DNA from 2 places in the Streptomyces sp. EDA2-14 genome. Region 2 is predicted to be linked to the other one. Evidence: predicted binding sites of a transcription regulator. Region 2 holds the regulator's gene; the other holds the start of a gene.
The links. The regulator HspR, encoded in region 2, represses chaperone genes until heat shock. The targets are predictions, from matches to a motif close to TTGAGNNNNNNNNNCTCAA.
Positions count from the first base shown of each region.

Region 1: a site for HspR is predicted at 8,783-8,801, ahead of lon (endopeptidase La). Genes of this name have one in related genera too.

Region 1 is NZ_JBUEGE010000015.1:82,796-94,623, forward strand. Features, by position in the region: gene fxsT (FxSxx-COOH system tetratricopeptide repeat protein) at 1-1,104, shown strand, start outside; gene ACY34M_RS29440 (multifunctional oxoglutarate decarboxylase/oxoglutarate dehydrogenase thiamine pyrophosphate-binding subunit/dihydrolipoyllysine-residue succinyltransferase subunit) at 1,205-5,005, opposite strand; gene ACY34M_RS29445 (HAMP domain-containing sensor histidine kinase) at 5,246-6,370, opposite strand; gene ACY34M_RS29450 (response regulator transcription factor) at 6,367-7,104, opposite strand; gene ACY34M_RS29455 (spermidine synthase family protein) at 7,198-7,899, opposite strand; gene ACY34M_RS29460 (GNAT family N-acetyltransferase) at 7,996-8,655, opposite strand; gene lon (endopeptidase La) at 8,824-11,226, shown strand; gene ACY34M_RS29470 (lysozyme) at 11,373-11,828, opposite strand, start outside.
Region 2 is NZ_JBUEGE010000013.1:183,588-195,415, forward strand. Features, by position in the region: gene ACY34M_RS27680 (FG-GAP repeat protein) at 1-631, opposite strand, end outside; gene ACY34M_RS27685 ((Fe-S)-binding protein) at 809-3,091, opposite strand; gene ACY34M_RS27690 (NAD-dependent epimerase/dehydratase family protein) at 3,309-4,172, shown strand; gene ACY34M_RS27695 (glycosyltransferase family 4 protein) at 4,169-5,143, shown strand; gene dnaK (molecular chaperone DnaK) at 5,315-7,174, shown strand; gene grpE (nucleotide exchange factor GrpE) at 7,171-7,848, shown strand; gene dnaJ (molecular chaperone DnaJ) at 7,897-9,087, shown strand; gene ACY34M_RS27715 (heat shock protein transcriptional repressor HspR) at 9,093-9,554, shown strand; gene ACY34M_RS27720 (hypothetical protein) at 9,630-9,878, opposite strand; gene ACY34M_RS27725 (peptidoglycan-binding protein) at 9,893-10,753, opposite strand; gene ACY34M_RS27730 (hypothetical protein) at 10,762-11,409, opposite strand; gene ACY34M_RS27735 (hypothetical protein) at 11,406-11,570, opposite strand; gene ACY34M_RS27740 (hypothetical protein) at 11,620-11,828, opposite strand, start outside.

The DNA of each region.
Region 1 (11,828 bases), on a different contig from region 2:
TACCTGCGGGAGAAGCGGGGCCCCGACGACCTGGAGCACCTGCGCGCCGCCAGCGGCCTCGCCGCCGACCTGCGCGGCCTCGGGCGCTACGACGAGGCCCTCGAACTGTGCCGGTGGATCCTGACGGCCTATCAAGGGCTCCTGGGCGAGCAGGACTCGCGCACGCTGAACGCACAGAACAACGTGGCGGTCACCCTGCGGCTGCTCGGCGCCTACTCCGAGGCCCTCGACATCGACCGCCAGGTCCTGGAGTCCCGGCGCTCCCTGCTGAAGGGGCGGCACCCCTGGACGCTCGACTCCCACATCAAGTACGCCATCGACCTGCGTCTGACGGGCCGCTACGACGAGGCCGAGTCGAACCAGCTGCAGAGTCTGCGCGAGAACCGGATCGTGATGGGGGAGAGCAACCCGCAGACGCTCAAGGCGGAGTACAACCTGGCGCTCTGCCACCACCGCAAGGGCGAGCGCGCGAAGGCGGGGCCCGCCCTCGCGCGCGTACTGGAGCGCGGCGAGCGCGTGATGGGCGAGACCCATCCGTGGACCCTCATGTTCGCCTGCGCCCAGAGCTGCTTCGCCCGCGAGGACGGGGACATCGACGAGGCGCGGGAGCTCAGCGAGGCCATCGTCGCCCGGTACGAGCTGATGCTGGCCGACAGCCATCCCTTCGTCGCGGGGGCCCGCGCCAACCACGCGCTCATCCTGCGCAACGTGGGGGAGCGGGAGCACGCGCACGACCTCATCGAGCAGGCCCTGGCCGACATGACCGCCGCCGTCGGGGAGAACCACCCCTGGACCCTCGGCTGCGCCGTCAACGCCTCGGCCCTGCGCAACCTCGTCGGCGACACCGAGGCCGCGGCCGCGCTCAGCAGCAGCACGGCCGCGCGTGCCGTCGAGGCACTGGGCAGGACCCACCCGCTCAGCCTGTCCGCGCGCATCGCGCTCGCCGCCGACCTCCGCGGCCTGCGGGAGCGCCGGCAGGCGGAGAAGACCGAGCAGGAGGCCCTCTCCGACCTGGCGGCCACCCTCGGCCCGCAGCACGTGCACACCATCTCCGCGCGCGCCCGCAACCGCCCCCACTGGGACTTCGAACCCCAGACGACCTGACAGGCCGACCGGTCACCGCCGAAGGCCCGGACACCGCCGAAGGCCCGGCCCCCTCGAAAGGGGACCGGGCCTTCGGCCTTGCTCGTTGCGCTTCGGGGCCTTACGCCTCGAAGACCTCACGCACCAGCTGCTCCTGCTCGGCCTGGTGACGCTTGGCCGAGCCGACCGCCGGGGACGAGCCGTGCGGCCGCGAGATGCGGCGCAGGCGCTCGCCGTGCGGCACGTCGGCGCCGACGGCCAGGTCCAGGTGGTCGATCAGGTTGAGCGCGATGAACGGCCACGCACCCTGGTTCGCCGGCTCCTCCTGCGCCCAGAGGTACTTCTCGGCGTTCGGGAACTTGGCGATCTCCGCCTGGAGCTCGGCACCCGGCAGCGGGTACAGACGCTCGACGCGGATGATCGCGGTCTCCGTGTCGCCGCGCTTCTGCCGCTCGGCCTCCAGGTCGTAGTACAGCTTGCCCGCCACGAAGACGACCTTCTTGACCGCGTTCGGGTCCACCGACTCGTCGCCGATGACCGGACGGAAGCCGCCCGTCGTGAACTCCTCCACCTTCGACGCGGCGGCCTTGAGGCGCAGCATCGACTTCGGCGTGAAGACCACCAGCGGCTTGTGGTGCGGGTTGTGCACCTGCCACCGCAGGAGGTGGAAGTAGTTCGACGGCAGCGTCGGCATGGCGACCGTCATGTTGTTCTGCGCGCACAGCTGGAGGAAGCGCTCGACACGGGCCGAGGAGTGGTCCGGGCCCTGGCCCTCGTAGCCGTGCGGCAGCAGCAGCGTGACGCCGGAGGTCTGGCCCCACTTCTGCTCGGCGGCCGAGATGTACTCGTCGACGACCGTCTGCGCGCCGTTGACGAAGTCGCCGAACTGCGCCTCCCACATCACGAGGGACTCGGGACGCGCCAGCGAGTAGCCGTACTCGAAGCCCATGACCGCGTACTCGGAGAGCAGCGAGTCGTAGACGTTGTAGCGGGCCTGGTCGGGCGACAGGTAGAGGAGCGGGGTGAAGTCCTCGCCCGTCTTGTTGTCGATGAGGACCGCGTGGCGCTGACCGAAGGTGCCGCGGCGCGAGTCCTGGCCGGACAGCCGGACCGGCGTGCCCTCCAGGAGCAGCGAACCGAGGGCGAGGGTCTCGCCCATGCCCCAGTCGATCGTCCCGTCCTCGATCATGCTGGCGCGGCGCTGCAGCTGCGGCAGCAGACGCGGGTGCACGGTGACGTGGTCCGGGATGTTGACCTGGGACTCGGCGATGCGCTTGACGACCTCCTGGGAGATCGCCGTCTGCACGGCCACCGGGAACTCGGCCTGCGGGTCCGGCACCTCGGCGGCGGCCGGGTGCGAGACGGCCTCACGGACCTCCGTGAAGACCTTCTCCAGCTGGCCCTGGAAGTCCTGGAGCGCCTGCTCGGCCTCTTCCAGGGTGATGTCGCCGCGACCGATGAGGGACTCGGTGTAGAGCTTGCGCACCGAGCGCTTCTTGTCGATCAGGTCGTACATCAGCGGCTGCGTGAACGCCGGGTTGTCCGACTCGTTGTGACCGCGGCGGCGGTAGCAGATGAGGTCGATGACGACGTCCTTGTTGAACGCCTGGCGGAACTCGAAGGCCAGGCGGGCAACGCGGACGACGGCCTCGGGGTCGTCGCCGTTCACGTGGAAGATCGGCGCCTCGATCATGCGGGCCACGTCCGTGGCGTACATGGAGGAGCGCGAGGACTCCGGGGCGGCGGTGAAGCCGACCTGGTTGTTGATGACGATGTGGACCGTGCCGCCCGTGCGGTAGCCGCGCAGCTGCGACATGTTGAGCGTCTCGGCGACCACACCCTGGCCCGCGAAGGCCGCGTCACCGTGCAGGGCGACCGGCAGGACCGTGAAGTCCGTGCCGCCCTTGTTGATGATGTCCTGCTTGGCGCGGGTGATGCCCTCGATGACCGGGTCGACCGTCTCCAGGTGGGACGGGTTGGCGGCCAGCGAGACGTTGATCTGCTCGCCGTCCAGGCCGGTGAAGGTGCCCTGGGCGCCCAGGTGGTACTTCACGTCGCCGGAGCCGTGCATCGACTTCGGGTCGAGGTTGCCCTCGAACTCCCGGAAGATCTGCGCGTACGACTTGCCGACAATGTTCGCCAGCACGTTCAGACGGCCGCGGTGGGCCATGCCGATGACGACCTCGTCGAGGCGGGCCTCGGCGGCGGCGTCGATGACCGAGTCGAGCAGCGGGATGACGGACTCGCCGCCCTCCAGGGAGAACCGCTTCTGACCGACGTACTTGGTCTGAAGGAAGGTCTCGAAGGCCTCCGCCGAGTTCAGCCGGCGCAGGATGCGCAGCTGCTCCTCGCGCTCCGGCTTGGCGTGCGGCCGCTCGATGCGGTCCTGCAGCCAGCGGCGCTGCTTCGGGTCCTGGATGTGCATGAACTCGACGCCGGTGGTGCGGCAGTACGAGTCGCGCAGCACGCCGAGGACGTCGCGCAGCTTCATCATCGACTTGCCGGCGAAGCCGCCGACGGCGAACTCGCGCTCCAGGTCCCACAGCGTGAGCCCGTGCTCGGTGATGTCCAGGTCGGGGTGCTTGCGCTGCTGGTACTCCAGCGGGTCGGTGTCGGCCATGACGTGGCCGCGGACCCGGTAGGAGTGGATCAGCTCGAAGACGCGGGCGGCCTTGGTGACGTCGTCGTCGTGCGACGCGTCGATGTCCTTGAGCCAGCGGACCGGCTCGTAGGGGATCCGCAGGGCCTTGAAGATCTCGTCGTAGAACTCGTTCTCACCGAGGAGGAGGTTCGCGACGATGCGCAGGAACTCGCCGGAGGCGGCGCCCTGGATGACCCGGTGGTCGTAGGTCGACGTGAGCGTCATGACCTTCGAGATGCCGAGCTTGTTGAGGGTGTCCTGCGACGTGCCCTGGAATTCGGCCGGGTAGTCCATGGAGCCGACGCCCATGATGACCGACTGTCCGGGCATCAGGCGCGGGACCGAGTGGACGGTGCCGAGGCCACCGGGGTTGGTCAGGGAGACCGTGACACCGGTGAAGTCGTCCATGCCGAGCTTGCCGTCGCGGGCGCGCCGGACGATGTCCTCGTAGGCCTGCCAGAACTCGAAGAAGTTCAGCGTCTCGGCCTTCTTGATGCCGGCGACGACGAGCTGACGGTCGCCGTTCGGCTTCACGAGGTCGATGGCCAGACCGAAGTTCACGTGGTCCGGCTTCACCAGGGTCGGCTTGCCGTCCTTCTCCTGGAAGGAGTAGTTCATCGACGGCATGGCCTTGATGGCCTGCACCATCGCGTACCCGATGAGGTGCGTGAAGGAAATCTTCCCGCCGCGGGCCCGCTTCAGGTGGTTGTTGATGACGATGCGGTTGTCGAACAGCAGCTTCACCGGGACCGCGCGCACGGACGTCGCCGTGGGGACCTCGATGGACTTGTTCATGTTCTTCGCGACGGCGGCGGCGGGGCCGCGCAGCGTCACGAGCTCGGGGCCGGCAGGGGCCTCGGTCGTCACTTCTTCAGCCTTCTTCGGGGTTGCGGGCTTCGCGGGCGCAGCAGCGGCCGGCTTCGGCGCGGTGGGCGCGGCCGGAGTGGCGGGCTTCGCGGGCGCGGCGGCAGCCTGTGCGGGAGCTGCGGCTGCGGGCTTCGCGGGCGCGGCGGGGGCCTGCGCTGCTGGCGCGGCCGGGGCCGCGGACTTCTCGGCCGGCTTCGGGGTCGTCGCGGCCCCCGCGGCCGCGGCACCTGGCTTGTAGTCGGCGAAGAAGTCCCACCAGGCTCGGTCAACCGAATTCGGGTCCTGGAGGTACTGCTGATAGATCTCGTCGACGAGCCACTCGTTGGGGCCGAATGCGGCCGCAGGGTTCTTACCCTGCCCGGCTTGGTCGGTCTCGGTGGAGATGCTCGAGTTACTGGGGGACTGTGGCGACACGGCGGTAACCGCCCTCTTCCGCTTCTCACAAGGTGATGGACAGCGGGAATAAAGGCTACGCCTCCATGTGCGAGACGTGCAGACCGGGCCGGTGATCCGTCACGTAAGTCACATCGGAAGTCGCGTTTCGGGCCTGGAAATGGCGGGAAACAACCGAGGTTTCGGTACGTTCGGATGCGCGCCCGGCGTGCTCTTGTCTGCCTGGCGCGCTCTTGACCCTTGCCTGACCGAAACCCTACGTCAACTTTGCGTTCCGGACTCTCCCGGAAGGGTGACCTTGATCCGGCAGCCCCGAGCGGATTCAGCCACCCGGATCTGTCCGCCGTGCAGTTCGACGGCCCAGCGGGCGATCGCGAGGCCCAGGCCGGTGCCGCCGTCGCCCTTGTCGCCGGTCGCCGCGCCCTGGTTGAAGCGCTCGAAGACCTTGTGCCACTCGGACTGCGGGATGCCGGGGCCCTCGTCGATCACTTCGAGGTCGAGTGACTCGGGGTAGGGACCGCGCCGGGCGAGCACGGTGACGCGGCCGTGCTGCGGCGAGTGTTTCACCGCGTTGTCGATGAGGTTCGCGACGACCTGGTGGATGCGCTCCGGATCGGCGTGCGCGGTCAGCTCGGGCGGCGAGACGTCGAGGTGCAGATGGACGTCCGTGCGGGTGTGGGTGCCGGAGCCCGAGGCGATGCCGGCGCGCTGGGAGACCGCCATGTTGGCCTCCTTCAGGACACCCGACAGGTACGGCCAGACCTCGAAGCGGCGCGCCTTCAGCGGCACGACGCCGTTGTCCAGGCGGGACAGGTCGAGCAGGGTGTCGACGAGGCGGCCGAGCCGCTCCGTCTGTTTGAGCGCGGTGCGCATCGTCTCGGGGTCGGGCGACATCACCCCGTCGACCACGTTCTCCAGGACCGCGCGCAGGCCCGCGATGGGCGTGCGCAGCTCGTGCGAGACATTGGCGACGAGCTCTTTGCGCTGCTGGTCCTGGGCCGCCAGCTCGTCGGCCATGCGGTTGATGGTGACCGCGAGGTCACCGATCTCGTCGCGCCGGTCCGCGCCGCGCACCCGGCGTGAGTAGTCGCCGTTGGAGATGAACCGGGCGACCAGGTTCATCTCGTCGAGCGGCGCCGTCAGCGAGTGCGCCACGAACTGCGTGATGAGCAGCGTCGCGATGATCGAGAACACCGTGATGAAGCGCAGCTCCGTCGCCGTGTACATCGCCACCATGAGCAGGCCCGTGGTGATGAAGACCGAGACGACGACGAGCGTGCCGAGCTTCGCCTTGACGGAGAAGGGGCGCAAGCCCCCGGACGCCCACTGCGGGTTGAACGGCGGCCGGTGCGGCCGCCCGCCCGGAGTCCGGTTCCCACCGCTCACGGGTTCGGCGTCTCCAGCGCGTAGCCCACGCCGTGCACGGTGCGGATGCGCTCCGCGCCGATCTTCCGGCGCAGCGCCTTGATGTGGCTGTCGACGGTGCGGGTGCCCGAGGCGTCCGCCCAGTCCCACACCTCGGCGAGCAGCTGCTCACGGGAGAGGACGGCGCGCGGCGTGTTCGCCAGGCACACCAGGAGGTCGAACTCCGTGGGCGTGAGGTGCACGTCCTCGCTGCGCACGCGCACACGGCGCTGCGCGTGGTCGATCTCCAGCTCGCCGAGGCGCAGTATGCCGCTGCGCGGCGTCGTGGCGGCCAGCGCGGCCCGCTCGACGCGGCGGAGCAGCACGTGCACGCGCGCCGCCAGCTCCCGCATGGAGAACGGCTTGGTCATGTAGTCGTCGGCGCCGACACCGAGGCCGACGAGCATGTCCGTCTCGTCGTCGCGCGCGGTGAGCATCATCACCGGCACCGGCCGCTGGGCCTGCACGCGCCGGCAGACCTCGAGCCCGTCGAATCCGGGCAGCATGATGTCGAGGATCAGCAGGTCGGGCTGCCAGGCCTCGGCCGTGTCCACCGCCGCCGGGCCGTCCTGCGCGGTTTGCACGAGGAATCCCTCGGCACGCAGCCGGGCGGCGATGGCATCGACGATGGTCGGATCGTCCTCGACGACCAGGACCCGTCGTTGGGCTCCCTGTGTCGTCGTGGTGGTGTTGTGGGAGGTGTGTGTCTGCTCCATCGCCCCGCCCCTGAGTGCGCGCCGTCGTGACGCGCTTGACGCTTGAATGATCGGGTTTCGGACGTCAGCGTACGGGGAGTTACCGCCGGTCGGCTACGTGGGCCTCAGTGCGAGGTGCACCACGTCGGGGACGCCCCGGACAACCGGGATCTCTTCGGTGCGCACCGCCTGGAAACCGGCATTCCGCAAGGTTTTTTCGAAATTTGCTGACGGCTGTGCGGACCATACGGCGAGAACACCGCCCGGGTCGAGTCGATCCATGCAGGCGGCGAGGCCCGCGGGCCCGTAGAGCCCGTCGTTGTCCTCGGTCACGGTCCAATCGGGACCGTTGTCGATGTCGAGGCAGAGCGCGTCGTACGTCTCCGTGCTCGTGTGCAGATGCCGTACGAGGTCGGCCTCCACGATCTCTGTACGGGGGTCGGCGAGTGCCTCGGCGGACAGCTCGCGCAGCGGTCCGTCCCGGTGCCAGTCGATGATCGCGGGCTCCCGCTCGACGACCGTGATGCCGCCCCAGCGCGGGTCCGCGGCCGCGTGGGAGAGGGAGAAGCCGACGCCGAGGCCGCCTATGAGGACACGCGGCTTCGCGCGGTCGTCGAGCGGGCCGGCGGTGGTGAGGGCGGTGAGCGCCGCGTCGACGAGCCGCCGCTCGGAGCGGCCGTCGGAGGTGTCCATGAGGAACGTGCCGTTGGCGATGATCTGCAGCAGCTCGCCGTGCCGCCGCAGGACCACCTCGCCGAACGGGCCTTCGTGGCGATCGAGGACGACGGGTGGATCGGGGTCGTGCAAAGTCGTCATGGCCGCCATTGTTGCCGACCGCACCTATGTCCCGCCGGGCTTTTGTGTGTCCCACGTCTCACATGGCGCGCGTCACAGAGGGTGATGCCGACCGCGTCAGTCCTCCGGGGCGCCGACGTACTTCGCGTTCGTCAGCGGTGCCTCGATCCGCCAGCCCACCGACTCGTAGAGCAGTCGCCCCTCCGGTGTGCACGCGAGGACCGCGCGGGTCGCGCCGCGGGTGTGGGCGGCTTCCTGGAGCGTGGCCATGACCACGCGGCCGAGGCCCTTGCGGCGGTGGTGCTCGGAGGTCTCGATCTGGTCGACCACGGCGCTCGCTCCGGTCGGGGCGACCTGGCCGCGCGCGGCGAAGGCGCCCGAGGCGTCGGTCAGCAGGACGCGGGTGACGCCCGCGCGGGTCCAGACATGCCGGATGTAGCCCCTGGGGGCCAGGGGCGCCGGGGCCGCGGTGAGGTCCGTCGACATCAGGAAGTCGTCCGCCCCGTACGCCTCCCACTCCGGGCCCAGCCACGGCAGCACCCGCTCCGCGTCCGCGAAGACCTTCAGGTGGGTGCCGCGGCCGTGCGTCGACTCGGCCGCCTTGCGCACGGCCTCCTCGCGCACGGCGTCGTTGGTGGCGCCGACGACGTGCCGGCTCACGTGCTCCGGAAGGCCCACGTGAATCGTGTAACCCCAGGGCTCGGTGAGCGGGGGAGCGGTGCCGCGCGACGCGACCCAGCCGTCGATCCAGTCCCGTACGAGTTGCTCGCCCGTCATGACCGCACTCCCTTGCGTAAGGGTCCCTTCGTGGTTGCAGTTATTACATACGGTCGCCTCGTTCCGGCGGAAGCCGTGATCGCTGACAGCGAACGGCCTCTCCGGAACATCTGGGGACTCCCGAGCATTGAGTCGACATAGCTCAACTTGACTGCCGAAGGGGAGATCATGGCTTCGACGTCCACACCGCTCACCCTGCCCGTGCTGCCGCTCGACGACGAGGTCGTGCTGCCCGGAATGGTGGTGCCCCTGGACCTCAACGACACCGACGTACGAGCCGCGGTGGAGGCCGCGCAGGCCGCCGCACGCACAGGACCCAGCAAGCCGAAGGTGCTGCTTGTTCCACGCGTCGACGGCACGTACGCGAACACCGGCGTGCTCGGCACCGTCGAGCAGGTCGGACGCCTCGCCGACGGCGACCCCGGCGCGCTCATCCGCGGCGTCGGCCGCGTGCGCATCGGCGCGGGCACGACCGGGCCCGGCGCCGCCCTGTGGGTGGAGGGCCTGACCGTGGAGGAGGAGGTGCCGGACCCGCTGCCCGGCGCCATCACCGAGCTGGTCAAGGAGTACAAGGCGCTCGCCACGAACTGGCTGAAGAAGCGCGGCGCCTGGCAGGTCGTGGACCGCGTCCAGGCCATCGACGACGTGTCCGCGCTCGCCGACAACTCCGGCTACTCGCCGTTCCTCACCACCGCCCAGAAGATCGAACTGCTGGAGGCCGCCGACCCGGTCGAGCGGCTGAAGCTCGCCACCCAGCACCTGCGCGACCACCTCGCCGAGCAGGACGTCGCCGAGTCCATCGCCAAGGACGTCCAGGAAGGCGTCGACAAGCAGCAGCGCGAGTTCCTGCTGCGGCGCCAGCTCGACGCCGTCCGCAAGGAACTGCGCGACCTCAACGGAGAGACGGACGGCGAGGAGTCGGACGACTACCGCGTCCGCGTGGAGTCCGCCGACCTGCCCGAGACGGTGCGCGACGCCGCGCTCAAGGAGGTCGAGAAGCTGGAGCGGTCGAGCGACCAGTCGCCCGAGGGCTCCTGGATCCGCACCTGGCTCGACACCGTCCTCGAACTCCCGTGGAACGAGCGGACCGAGGACAGCTACGACATCCAGGGCGCCCGCGGCGTCCTCGACGCCGAGCACGCGGGCCTGGACGACGTGAAGGAGCGGATCACCGAGTACCTGGCCGTGCGCAAGCGCCGCGCCGACCGCGGCCTCGGCGTCGTCGGCGGGCGGCGCGGCGGTGCCGTGCTCGCGCTCGTCGGCCCGCCCGGCGTCGGCAAGACCTCGCTCGGCGAGTCCGTGGCGCACGCGATGGGCCGCAAGTTCGTCCGCGTCGCGCTCGGCGGCGTACGGGACGAGGCGGAGATCCGCGGCCACCGGCGTACGTACGTGGGTGCCCTGCCGGGCCGCATCGTGCGCGCCATCAAGGAGGCCGGGTCGATGAACCCGGTGGTCCTCCTGGACGAGGTCGACAAGGTGGGCTCCGACTTCCGCGGCGACCCGGCCGCGGCGCTGCTCGAAGTCCTCGACCCGGCCCAGAACCACACCTTCCGCGACCACTACCTGGAGGTCGAGCTCGACCTGTCCGACGTCGTGTTCCTCGCGACGGCGAACGTGCTCGAAGCGATCCCGGAGGCGCTGCTCGACCGCATGGAGCTGGTCCGGCTCGACGGGTACACCGAGGACGAGAAGGTCGTCATCGCCCGCGACCACCTGGTGCCGCGCCAGCTGGACCGCGCGGGACTCGCGGCCGACGAGGTCACCATCGGCGACGACGCGCTGCGCAAGCTCGCCGGCGAGTACACGCGCGAGGCCGGCGTGCGCAACCTGGAGCGGTCGGTGACGCGGGTGCTCAGGAAGGTCGCGGCCGAGCACGAGCTCGGCGAGCGCGAGCTGCCGTTCACCGTCGGCGAGGGCGATCTGCGTCCGCTCATCGGGCGGCCGCACCACGTGCCCGAGTCGGCGCAGGACCCGGCCGAGCGGCGCACGTCCGTGCCGGGCGTGGCGACCGGGCTCGCCGTGACCGGGGCCGGTGGTGACGTGCTCTTCGTGGAGGCGTCGCTCGCCGACCCGGAGACGGGCGCGGCGGGGCTGACCCTCACCGGTCAGCTCGGCGACGTCATGAAGGAGTCGGCGCAGATCGCGCTCTCCTTCCTGCGCTCGCACGGCGCGGAACTGGAGCTGCCCGTCGCCGACCTGAAGGAGCGCGGCGTGCACATCCACTTCCCGGCCGGTGCCGTCCCGAAGGACGGGCCGAGCGCGGGCGTCACGATGACGACGGCGCTCGCGTCCCTGCTGAGCGGGCGGCTCGTCCGTACGGATGTGGCCATGACCGGTGAGGTCTCGCTGACCGGGCGGGTCCTGCCCATCGGTGGCGTCAAGCAGAAGCTGCTGGCCGCGCACCGGGCGGGGATCACGACCGTCATCATTCCGAAGCGGAACGAGGCGGATCTGGACGACGTCCCCGCGGAGGTCCTGGAGAAGCTCGACGTGCACCCGGTGAACGATGTGCGGCAGGTGTTGGAGCTGGCGCTGGCGCCCGCCGACGTCGGGGTTCCCGTCGCCGCGTGACCTGCGGCGGGGGTGAGGTCCCGGGGCTCTGCCCCGGACCCCGCTGCGCAATCGCCGCAGGGGCTTGATCTGCTCAATCCGCCGTCGTGGCTCACCGCGGCAGGACAGCGGCCGGACTCCCTCTGGAGTCCGGCCGCTGTTTTTGGTCAGCCGTTGGCCAGTGCCACGACGCGGTCGAGCGCGCCGTTGAACTTGTTGTGGTCGCCGACCGTCGGGCCCGTCGACGTGTACTGCCACATGGTGTGGAAGGACCAGCCCGCCGGCAGGGTGCCGACCGTGCTCGCGTAGCGGGCGATCCACAGGGGGTTGTTGGCGGCGAAGCCGGAGTAGTTGCCCGTGCACTGGGTCCACCAGCTGGTCGCCGTGTAGATGACGGCGTCGCGTCCCGTGCGGGCCTTGTACTGGTTCAGGAAGTCCCGGATCCAGGTCACCATGCCGCTCTGCGTCTTGCCGAAGCAGGCCGCGCCGTACGGGTTCCACTCGATGTCGAGCACGCCCGGCAGCGTCCTGCCGTCCTTGGACCAGCCGCCGCCGTGGTCCACGAAGTAGTTGGCCTGGGTGGCCCCGCTCGTGGTGTCCGGCGTAGCGAAGTGGTACGCGCC
Region 2 (11,828 bases):
CGGTGGATCTGGCCGTGGGTGCGGCCTCGTAGCGGAAGATCGCGAGGCCGACCGTGTCGAGGACGGCGAGCAGGTCGCCGTCGCCGCCGTCGGTGAACCGGGCGGCGGCGAGCGCGGAGCCGAACTTGCCGCCCTTCGCGGGCTCGTCGGCCTCGAGTCCCGTACTGACGCTGCCGGTCAGGCCCTTGGGCGTGCCCCACAGGACGACGCCGCCGCCCGAGTCGGTGACCGTGCCGAGGTCCTCGCCGGGGGCGCCGACGATCGCGTCGTCGTAGCCGTCGCCGTCGAGGTCCCCGGTGGCGACGGCCTGCCCGAACGCGTCGCCCGCCTCGGCGGCGCCGGGCACCCCGGCCGTGTTCTGGCTGAGGACGGCGGAGCGGGAGGTCCCCATCCCGCTCGCGCCGCCGTACTGCACGGTGACGATCCCGGCCCCGGCGTGTCCGCCGACGGCGGCTCCGGGGGCGCCGACGAGCACGTCGTCGTAGCCGTCGCCGTTGAAGTCGGTGTTGCGGTCGTCCGCGCGGGTGCTGCCCGGTGTGCCCGCGTACGCGGACGGGGCGGCGGCGATGAACGTACCGGTGAGAAGAAGGAACGAGGCCGCGGCGAGGGCGGCCGTACGGTTCTTGCGCACGTGCGGCTCCTTGGCTGAAGGAAGACCGGGCAGCGCGGGGGGATGACCGGAAAGGGCCCGTTCCTTGTCCGGTGCACGGTTTGACACGGGATCCGACGCAAGGGTTGTACGGGGCGGCGCACGAAAAGAGGGCACCCCGTGTGACACGGGATGCCCTCAAGTCGCTTGCGTGGGACGTTACTTCACCGGTTCGGGCTCCGGCGCGTCCTCGGACTCCGCCTCGCCCGCCGGGTCGACCGGCGTCTTCACGGAGTCGAGCAGGAGCTGGGCCACGTCGACGACCGTGACGGACTCCTTGGCCTTGCCGTCGTTCTTCTTGCCGTTGACCGAGTCGGTCAGCATGACGAGGCAGAACGGGCAGGCGGTGGAGACGATGTCCGGGTTGAGGGAGAGGGCCTCGTCGACACGCTCGTTGTTGATGCGCTTGCCGATCCGCTCCTCCATCCACATCCGCGCGCCACCGGCGCCGCAGCAGAAGCCGCGCTCCTTGTGGCGGTGCATCTCCTCGTTGCGGACTCCGGGGACGCTGGCGATGATCTCGCGCGGCGGCGTGTAGATCTTGTTGTGGCGGCCCAGGTAGCACGGGTCGTGGTAGGTGATGATGCCCTCGACCGGGGTGACCGGCGTCAGCTTGCCCTCGTCGACGAGGTGCTGGAGCAGCTGCGTGTGGTGGATGACCTCGTAGTCGCCACCGATCTGCGGGTACTCGTTGCCGATCGTGTTGAGGCAGTGCGGGCAGGTCGCGACGATCTTCTTGGCCGTCTTCGGCTTCTTCGACTCGTCGGTGACCTTGCCGTCGTCGTCGTACTCCTCGCCGAACGCCATGTTCAGGGACATGACGTTCTCCTGGCCGAGCTGCTGGAACAGCGGCTCGTTGCCGAGGCGGCGGGCGGAGTCACCGGTGCACTTCTCGTCGCCGCCCATGATCGCGAACTTGACGCCCGCGATGTTGAGGAGCTCGGCGAAGGCCTTGGTGGTCTTCTTGGCGCGGTCCTCCAGGGCGCCGGCGCAGCCGACCCAGTACAGGTACTCGACCTCGGTGAGGTCCTCGATGTCCTTGCCGACGACCGGCACCTCGAAGTCGAGTTCCTTGAGCCACTCCAGGCGCTGCTTCTTCGCCAGGCCCCAGGGGTTGCCCTTCTTCTCCAGGTTCTTGAGCATCGTGCCCGCCTCGGACGGGAACGCGGACTCGATCATCACCTGGTAGCGGCGCATGTCGACGATGTGGTCGATGTGCTCGATGTCGACCGGGCACTGCTCGACGCAGGCGCCGCAGGTGGTGCAGGACCACAGGACGTCCGGGTCGATGACGCCGTTCTCCTCGGCCGTCCCGATCAGCGGGCGCTCGGCCTCCGCGAGGGCGGCGGCGGGCACGTCCTTGAGCTGCTCCTCGGTGGCCTGCTCGTTGCCCTCCATGTCCTTGCCGCCACCGGCGAGCAGGTAGGGGGCCTTGGCGTGCGCGTGGTCGCGCAGCGACATGATGAGCAGCTTCGGGGAGAGCGGCTTGCCGGTGTTCCACGCGGGGCACTGCGACTGGCAGCGGCCGCACTCGGTGCAGGTGGAGAAGTCGAGCAGGCCCTTCCAGGAGAAGTGCTCGACCTGGGAGACGCCGTAGACGTCGTCCTCGCCCGGGTCCTCGAAGTCGATCGGCTCGCCCTTGGAGGTCATCGGCTGCAGCGCGCCGAGCGCGACGTCGCCGTCGGCCTGACGCTTGAACCAGATGTTCGGGAAGGCCAGGAAGCGGTGCCAGGCGACACCCATGTCGGTCTTCAGGGCGACCGTGATCATCCAGATGAACGAGGTCGCGATCTTCAGACCGGCGAAGAAGTAGGTGAGGTTCTGGAGGGTGGAGACGTCCATCCCCTCCAGCCAGTTGACCACCGGGTACGAGACGAAGAAGGAGGCCTCGTAGGAGTCCACGTGGTGCTGGGCGCCCTCGAGCGCGTGCAGCATGAAGATGCAGACGCCGACGATCAGGATGACGGCCTCGACGAAGTACGCCTGGCCGAAGTTCGAGCCCGCGAAGCGGGACTTGCGGCCCGCCTTGTTCGGCTTCGACAGCTGGCGGATCGCGATGAGGATCGCGATGCCGATGACCGTCATGGTGCCGATGAACTCGACGAAGATGTTGTACGGCGCCCACTCGCCGATGATCGGGAGCAGCCAGTCGGCCTGGAACAGCTGGCCGATGGCGTTCACGATCGTGAGCAGCAGCGAGAAGAAGCCGACGGCGACGAACCAGTGCGCGAAGCCGACGATGCCCCACTTGTTCATGCGCGTGTGGCCGAGGAACTCCTTGGCCACGGTGACGGTGCGCTGTACGGGTTCGTCGGTACGCGTCCCGGCGGGGACGTTCTGGCCGAGCCGCACGTAGCGGTAGATCTGCGCGATGGCTCGGACGAACAGAGCCACGCCGACCACGATCAGGGCCAGCGACACGATGATCGCGGCGAGTTGCATTTGGGGGCTCCTGGGTACTGATTACTAAGCGGTAACTTAGGTTGTCCGTCTGAGACTACCCACTTACCCGTTCGCAATGTAGTCGCCGGGTTGGTGATCTGTGTCGCCCAGGTAACCCTGTGCTGGGCCGTACGGGGGTGCGGGGGGTCGCGGGGGAGTGCCAAAGCGGATCGTGTTATTCACCCCATATTTGGACATAACGGAATAACTTATGGGGATGAGCGCACCGTTGACGACACCCTCCACTTTTCTGGTCACCGGAGGCGCGGGCTTCGTCGGCTCGCACCTCACCGATGCGCTGCTCGCTCAGGGACACACCGTCGTCGTCCTCGACGACCTGTCCACGGGCGACCGCGCCAACCTCGCCGCCGCCTGGCCCAGCCCACGGCTCCGCTTCGTCCGCGGCTCGGCCCTCGACGCCCGGCTCGTCGCCGAGCTCGCGGGCCGCTGCGACGCGGTGGTCCACCTGGCCACCGGGGGTGCCCGCCCCGTCGCGGGCGCCGCGCACGAGCACGGCCGCCGCCTGCTTCTGGTCTCCGGCGGCGAGACCCACGACGAGGTGCACGGCACGGGCGTGACCGTGGCCCGCCTCCACCACACCGTCGGCCCCCGCCAGTCGCCCGCGCGCGGCGCCGTCGTGCCGCGCCTCGCCGAACAGGCGGTCGCGGGGCTGCCGCTCACCCTCCACGGCGACGGCACCCGGCGGCTCCGCTTCACGCACGTCGCCGACACCGTCGACGCGCTGCTGAGGCTGCTCGCCGAGCCCGCCGCGGCCGGCCGCGCCTTCGACGTCAGCGGGGAGCAGGAGACCGCCGTCGCCGATCTGGCGGGCGTCGTCGTGGAGCGCTCCGGCTCCCCGTCGCCGCTCCGCTTCCTCCCGTACGAGGAGGGCGCCTACGGCCCCGAGGGGCCCGTGCCCGACGCGGGGCCCCTGCGGGAGCTGACCGGATGGGTCGCCGGGCTCGGGCTGCTCGACATCGTGGACGCGGCCCTCGTCGACGCGGGCAGCGCCTTCGGCGTGGTCACGACCCCCGTGGGTGCGGCCGGGAGTACGGCCGCCACGGCAGAGGCCCGGTCGTGAGGATCGCGGTCGTGCACGGTTTCGGCGCCCCCGGCGGCGCCGACGAGGCCGTGCTCGACCAGGTCGCCGCGCTCACCCGCGCCGGACACGAGGTGCGCCTCGTCTCGGCGAACGGGCGCGGCCGTGACCCCCTCTCCGCGCTCCGCGCGTTCGGCCCCGACCTGGTGCACGTGCACCACCTGTTCCCCGCCCTCGGCCGCGCCTGGATCACCGGGTGGACGGGGCCCGTGGTCGCCACCCTGCGGCACGTCCCCCACCGCGGATCCCGGTTCGCCGCGCTCCAGTTCGCGTGGGCGGCGCGCGGTGGTCCGCGGCAGGATCCGCTGCTGCGGCGGGCCGACCGCCTCGTGGTCGGCTCGGAGGAGGGCAGGGACGCGTGCGTGCGCGCCGGGCTGCCCCGCGAACGCCTCGACGTGGTGCCCGACTTCGTACCCACCGTCGAACAGCCGCCGGTCGAGGCGGGGGACGCGTGGGTGTGCGTCGGGCGGCTCGCACCCGAGCCGGGCGCGCTCGAACTCCTGCGCCGCTGGCCCGCGGGTGAGCGGCTCGACATGGTCGGGGCGGGGCCCCTGGACGGACGGTGCCGGGCGGCGGCGCCGGCGTCGGTGCGGTGGTGCGGGGCCGTGGGGCGGGGAGCGCTGAGGCGGGCGCTTCCGGGGTACCGGGGCATCGTGCTGCCGGGGCGGGGAACCCGGCGTGCGGTGCCGCTCGTGTACGCGGAGGCGCTCGCGGCGGGGCTGCCGGTGCTGGCCCTGGACGCGGCGGGGGTGTCGGCGGTGCCGCGTGCCGTACGGTCCGAGGGCACCGGCACGGTCACCACCCTGGACGCGCACTTGCCGGACGCGCTCGACGTGGCCGCCAAGATCTTCCCGACGCTGCGCGAGCACTGCCGCGCGGTGTACGCGAAGCGGTACGGGGAAGCGGTCTGGACCGAGCGGACCGAGCGGGTCTACGCCTCGCTCGCAGCGTAATTTTCTCCACACCGTCCGATAAAAGCCCAGGTCAGAGAGGTGCTTCCAGTGGTCTGCCGATAAGGGCAGGATAAAACTTGAGTGAGCGGGACTCAGGTCTGTTGACGCCGAGGGGGAGGGTGTTGCAGTCTTGAGCCAGTTCCACTCAAGTAGGTAGCTGGAGGAATCGAAATGGCACGTGCGGTCGGCATCGACCTGGGCACGACTAACTCCGTCGTCAGCGTTCTGGAGGGCGGTGAGCCCACCGTCATCGCGAACGCCGAGGGCGCCAGGACCACGCCGTCCGTCGTCGCTTTCGCGAAGAACGGCGAGGTGCTGGTCGGCGAGGTCGCCAAGCGCCAGGCGGTCACGAACGTGGACCGGACCATCCGCTCGGTGAAGCGCCACATGGGCACCGACTGGAAGATCGACCTGGACGGGAAGGACTTCAACCCGCAGCAGATCTCCGCGTTCATCCTGCAGAAGCTGAAGCGCGACGCGGAGTCCTACCTCGGTGAGAAGGTCACGGACGCGGTCATCACCGTCCCGGCCTACTTCAACGACTCCGAGCGGCAGGCGACGAAGGAAGCCGGCGAGATCGCGGGCATGAACGTCCTGCGTATCGTCAACGAGCCGACGTCCGCGGCCCTGGCCTACGGCCTGGACAAGGACGACCAGACCATCCTGGTCTTCGACCTCGGTGGCGGCACCTTCGACGTCTCGCTCCTGGAGATCGGCGACGGCGTCGTCGAGGTGAAGGCCACGAACGGCGACAACCAGCTCGGCGGTGACGACTGGGACCAGCGCGTCGTCGACTACCTGGTCAAGCAGTTCAACAACGGCCACGGCGTGGACCTGGGCAAGGACAAGATGGCGCTCCAGCGCCTGCGCGAGGCCGCCGAGAAGGCGAAGATCGAGCTGTCCTCCTCCACGGAGACCACGATCAACCTGCCGTACATCACGGCGTCCGCCGAGGGCCCGCTGCACCTGGACGAGAAGCTCACGCGCGCCCAGTTCCAGCAGCTCACGTCCGACCTTCTGGAGCGCTGCAAGACGCCGTTCCACAACGTCATCAAGGACGCGGGCATCAACCTCTCCGAGATCGACCACGTCGTTCTCGTCGGTGGTTCGACCCGTATGCCCGCCGTCGCCGACCTGGTCAAGGAGCTGACCGACGGCAACGAGGCCAACAAGGGCGTGAACCCGGACGAGGTCGTCGCCATCGGCGCCGCCCTCCAGGCCGGTGTCCTCAAGGGCGAGGTCAAGGACGTCCTGCTCCTCGACGTGACCCCGCTGTCGCTTGGTATCGAGACCAAGGGCGGCATCATGACCAAGCTCATCGAGCGGAACACCACGATTCCGACGAAGCGCTCCGAGATCTTCACGACGGCCGAGGACAACCAGCCGTCGGTGCAGATCCAGGTCTACCAGGGCGAGCGCGAGATCGCGGCGTACAACAAGAAGCTCGGCATGTTCGAGCTGACCGGTCTGCCGCCGGCCCCGCGTGGCGTCCCGCAGGTCGAGGTCGCCTTCGACATCGACGCCAACGGCATCATGCACGTGACCGCGAAGGACCTCGGCACGGGCAAGGAGCAGAAGATGACCGTCACCGGTGGCTCCTCGCTGCCGAAGGACGAGGTCGACCGGATGCGCCAGGAGGCCGAGAAGTACGCGGACGAGGACCACGCCCGCCGCGAGGCCGCCGAGTCCCGCAACCAGGGCGAGCAGCTCGTCTACCAGACGGAGAAGTTCCTCAAGGACAACGAGGAGAAGGTTCCCGCCGAGGTCAAGACCGAGGTCGAGGAGGCCGTCACCGAGCTGAAGGAGAAGCTCAAGGGCGACGACTCGGCCGAGATCCGCACCGCGACCGAGAAGGTCGCCGCCGTCTCGCAGAAGCTGGGCCAGGCCATGTACGCCGACGCCCAGGGCGCGCAGGCCGCCGGTGACGCTCCGCAGGGCGACGCCCCGCAGGGTGACGCCAAGGCCGACGACGACGTCGTCGACGCCGAGATCGTCGACGAGGACAAGGACCGCAAGGACGGTGCCGCGTGACGGAAGAGACCCCGGGTTTCAGCGAGAGCGAGAAGCCTGAAGTCCCTTCCGGCGCCACCCCCGAGGACGCCGAGCCGCAGGCCGCCCCCTCCGACAAGGAGGGGGCGGCCCCGGCCGGGGACTCCACCGCTTCCGCTCAGTCCGCAGCAGATGTGGGCCTGACGGCGCAGCTGGACCAGGTGCGCACCGCGCTCAACGAGCGCACCGCGGACCTCCAGCGGCTCCAGGCCGAGTACCAGAACTACCGGCGCCGTGTGGAGCGGGACCGCGTCACGGTCAAGGAGATCGCCGTCGCGAACCTCCTGACCGAGCTGCTGCCCGTCCTCGACGACATCGGCCGTGCCCGTGAGCACGGCGAGCTCGTCGGCGGCTTCAAGTCGGTGGCCGAATCCCTGGAGACGGTCGCCGCGAAGATGGGCCTTCAGCAGTTCGGCAAGGAGGGCGAGCCCTTCGACCCGACCGTGCACGAGGCCCTGATGCACAGCTACGCGCCGGACGTCACCGAGACGACCTGCGTGGCGATCCTGCAGCCGGGTTACCGGATCGGCGAGCGCACCATCCGCCCCGCGCGGGTGGCCGTGGCCGAGCCGCAGCCGGGCGCGCAGGGCAAGTCCGACGAGTCGTCCGAGACCAAGGACGACGAGAAGGACACCGGTGGCCCGGACGAGGGCTGACGCAGGGCACGTACTGATCGAAGTGAGTGAGGAGGGACGTCGAGGCCGATGAGCACCAAGGACTTCATCGAGAAGGACTACTACAAGGTCCTCGGCGTCCCGAAGGACGCCACGGACGCCGAGATCAAGAAGGCGTACCGCAAGCTCGCCCGCGAGAACCACCCCGACGCCAACAAGGGCAACGACAAGGCGGAGGAGCGCTTCAAGGAGATCTCCGAGGCGAACGACATCCTCGGCGACCCCAAGAAGCGCAAGGAGTACGACGAGGCGCGCGCCCTGTTCGGCAGCGGCGGGTTCCGTCCGGGACCCGGCGGCGCCGGCAGCGGCGGATCGTTCAACTTCGACCTGGGCGACCTCTTCGGAGGCGGCCCCCAGGGGCAGGGCGGCGGTCCGGGCGGCTTCGGCGGTGGCATCGGCGACGTGTTCGGCGGCCTGTTCAACCGGGGCGGCGCGGGCGCGGGCACGCGTACGCAGCCGCGCCGTGGCCAGGACATCGAGTCCGAGGTGACGCTCAGCTTCACCGAGGCGGTGGACGGGGCCACGGTCCCGCTGCGCATGTCGTCCCAGGCCCCCTGCAAGGCGTGCTCCGGCACCGGCGACGCGAACGGCACGCCGCGGGTGTGCCCGACCTGCGTCGGTACAGGACAGGTCTCGCGGGGCGGCGGTGGCGGCTTCTCGCTCACCGACCCGTGCGTGGACTGCAAGGGCCGCGGCCTGATCGCCGAGACCCCCTGCGACACCTGCAAGGGCAGCGGCCGGGCGAAGTCCTCCCGCACCATGCAGGTGCGCATCCCCGCCGGTGTCTCCGACGGCCAGCGCATCCGCCTGCGCGGCAAGGGCGCACCCGGCGAGCGGGGCGGCCCCGCGGGCGACCTCTACGTCGTCGTGCACGTCGACGCCCACCCGGTCTTCGGCCGCAAGGGCGACAACCTCACGGTCACCGTCCCGGTGACCTTCACCGAGGCGTCGCTCGGCGGCGAGGTCAAGGTGCCCACGCTCGGCGGCCCCGCCGTCACCCTGAAGCTGCCCCCGGGCACGCCGAACGGGCGGACGATGCGGGCCCGCGGCAAGGGCGCCGTCCGCAAGGACGGCACGCGCGGAGACCTGCTGGTGACGGTCGAGGTGGCCGTCCCCCGGGAGCTTTCGGAGGATGCCCGTTCGGCCCTCGAGTCGTTCCGCAAGGCGACTGAGGACACCGACGTGCGGGCAGAACTGTTCAAGGCCGCGAAGGGAGCGTGAGTGTGATGGACGGGCAGCCGGGTCGTCGGCGCAGCAACCCGTACGAACTGACCGACGAAACGCCGGTGTACGTCATTTCGGTGGCGGCACAGCTGTCCGGCCTGCACCCGCAGACCCTGCGCCAGTACGACCGCCTCGGCCTGGTCTCGCCCGACCGCACGGCCGGGCGCGGCCGGCGCTACTCGGCCCGCGACATCGAACTGCTCCGTACGGTGCAGCAGTTGTCGCAGGCCGAAGGCATCAACCTGGCCGGCATCAAGCGCATCATCGAGCTGGAGAACCAGGTCACCGCGTTGCAGTCCAGAGTGGCCGAACTCTCCGCGGCAGTGGAGAGCGCGGCCTCCGCGATCCAGCAGCGAGAGGCGGCGGTGCACGCCTCGTACCGCCGGGACCTGGTCCCGTACCAGGAGGTCCAGCAGACGAGCGCGCTGGTGGTGTGGCGGCCGAAGCGGTCGTCGGAGCAGTAGCCCGCACTCACGCGTGAAGGGGCCCGGAGGTCACAAGACCTCCGGGCCCCTTCGTGTGCCCCACTTCGGGCGTCCTCATTTCCCCGCGGACTGCCACACCGCGATCACCAGCGCGGCGCACGAGGTGAGCGCCGCGAGGGAGGGCAGCGGCCAGCGGGAGCGTTCGAGGGCGTCGAGGCGGTCCTCGTGCTCGCCCAGCGTCTTGTCCGTCTGGTCGGCGCGCTGCAGCACCAGCGCCAGATTGCCCTGGGTGGCGGCGAATCCGACATCGACGGAGCGCCGCAGGCGTTCCAGTTCCAGGGCCACATCGACCTGTTCACCCACTCCTCCGTCTCCTCTCATGCGCGCGGCACGTGCAGCTTGTCCCAACTGGTGCGGCCGGGAACGCCGTCGGCGTCCGCGCCCGCATAGCCGAGCTTGCGCTGCCAGGCCGCGTACGAGGCCACGTCGGCCTCCGTCCACACCGGTCCGGGCCCGACCCGGTACCGGCCGCAGCCCTCCGCGACGAGCCGCCGCCCGACCGCCGTGATCAGCGCGCCGCGGCGGCCCGGCACGAAGAAGGCGGCGCCGGGGAACTCCGCGTACGGGGAGTGCGGGGCGGGAGTGGGCACGGGGCGGACGCCGAGCCGGGCGTCGATCCGGGTGCGCATGCCGCTCATCGAGAACGTCGGGTCGATCTTGCGCCGGGTCCACTCCTTGTGGCCGATGACGCTCGCCGCCGTCCAGCCGTGGGCGCGGCACAGGGCGGCGGCCAGCCGCTCGACGGCGGTGAGTTGGGGTGAGGGGTAGGGGTCCTGCCCGTTGCCGAGGTTCTCGATCTCGAAGCCGTAGAAATGGATGTTGCCGTCGACGGAGTCCGGCCCCGGTGGGGAGGGCAGGACGCGCTCGGCGCGTACGGCCGCGTACGTGGCGGCCGAGCCGGACCCCGCGTGGTTGGTGCGGCCGTAGCCGACCAGGTGGACGGTGCCGTCCTTCGCGACGAGGCCCGTGCAGAGCGGGCCCGGCAGCGTGGCGGTGCCGTCGCGGCAGAGGGTGAGGCTGTCGCGGCCTGCGGTGTGGTGCAGCATGACGCCGTTGACCGGACCCCACGCGCCCTTGTGATTGCGGTTGTGGGTCTGCCAGTTGGAGTGTTCGCGCACGCTCACGCCCTCGTCGCGCAGGGCGCGGGCGAAGGCGTGAGCGCTCAGGGGTGTTGCCACCGGTGCTCCTACGGGATCGGGTCGACGCGGATGAAGCGGGTGTCGAAGTACGACGTGCTCGAGGCGTTGCCGGAGCGGTAGGCGGGGGTCGCCGTGTGCGTCGTGCCGACGGTGAGGCCGGTGACGAGGAACTGGGCGGAGACCGAGCTGCGGCTGTTGAGCGACGACGCGGCGGAGCGGTTGTCGTCGGCGGCGAGGACGACGGTGTTGGACGCGTTGCGGATGTTGGCCGACATGTAGGACGAGTAGGCGGCGGACGACCTGATGTAGCTGCCCACCGTGACGATGACCTGGCCCGAGGCCGGGACGGTGAACGTCGCCGCCATCGGGTCGCCCGAGGCGTTGGCGAGGGTCTCGACGTACGAGGTCGACGTGGTGTCGCCGTCGTCGACGTTGACCCGGTACACCGGGACCGGGGCGAGTGGCACCCACGCGGAGCCGGTGTAGTACATCATCCGGCCGGGGCTGCCGATCCAGGCGATCATGCCGGCCACCGGGGCGGGCACCTTGGCGTCGCGGGTCGCGGTGTCGGGGAAGCGCATCACGAGGCGGGCGTCGGCGGCGTCGGCCAGGGCCTTGAGGTGGGCGGGCAGGTCGGCCGGGTCGGTGGCCTGCGGGTAGGGCAGCGAGCTGATCGGTGTGTACTGGGTGGTCACGGGGTGTCCTCCTGGGGCGGGACGGGATCGACGGTGACGGTCAACAGGGCATCGCCCGGTGACGGTTGCTCGACGGGGTCCGGCTCCTGGTACGCGGCGATCTCCTGGAGCAGGGCTTCCGGCGGTTCTACGGGGGTGGGGGCGTCCGGGGCGTCTGGCACGGTGCACTCCGTGGGGTGGACGGGTCGGGTGGGTGCGGGATCCGGGGCGTCAAGGTGTTGCGGCTCGGCGGACGTCCGACCACGTCGGGTTCGCCGAGCGCATGGCGGCCAGCGTCGCGTAGGACGTGGACACCGACGCGTACGTGCGGGACAGGTCCGGCGCCGGCGGGAGGGCCGGGGTGTCCGGGGCGAGGCCCGTGTCGGCCGGCACTCCGTTCGCCGCCACACCGCGCAGGCTGAGGGTCTGCTGAACCCCGC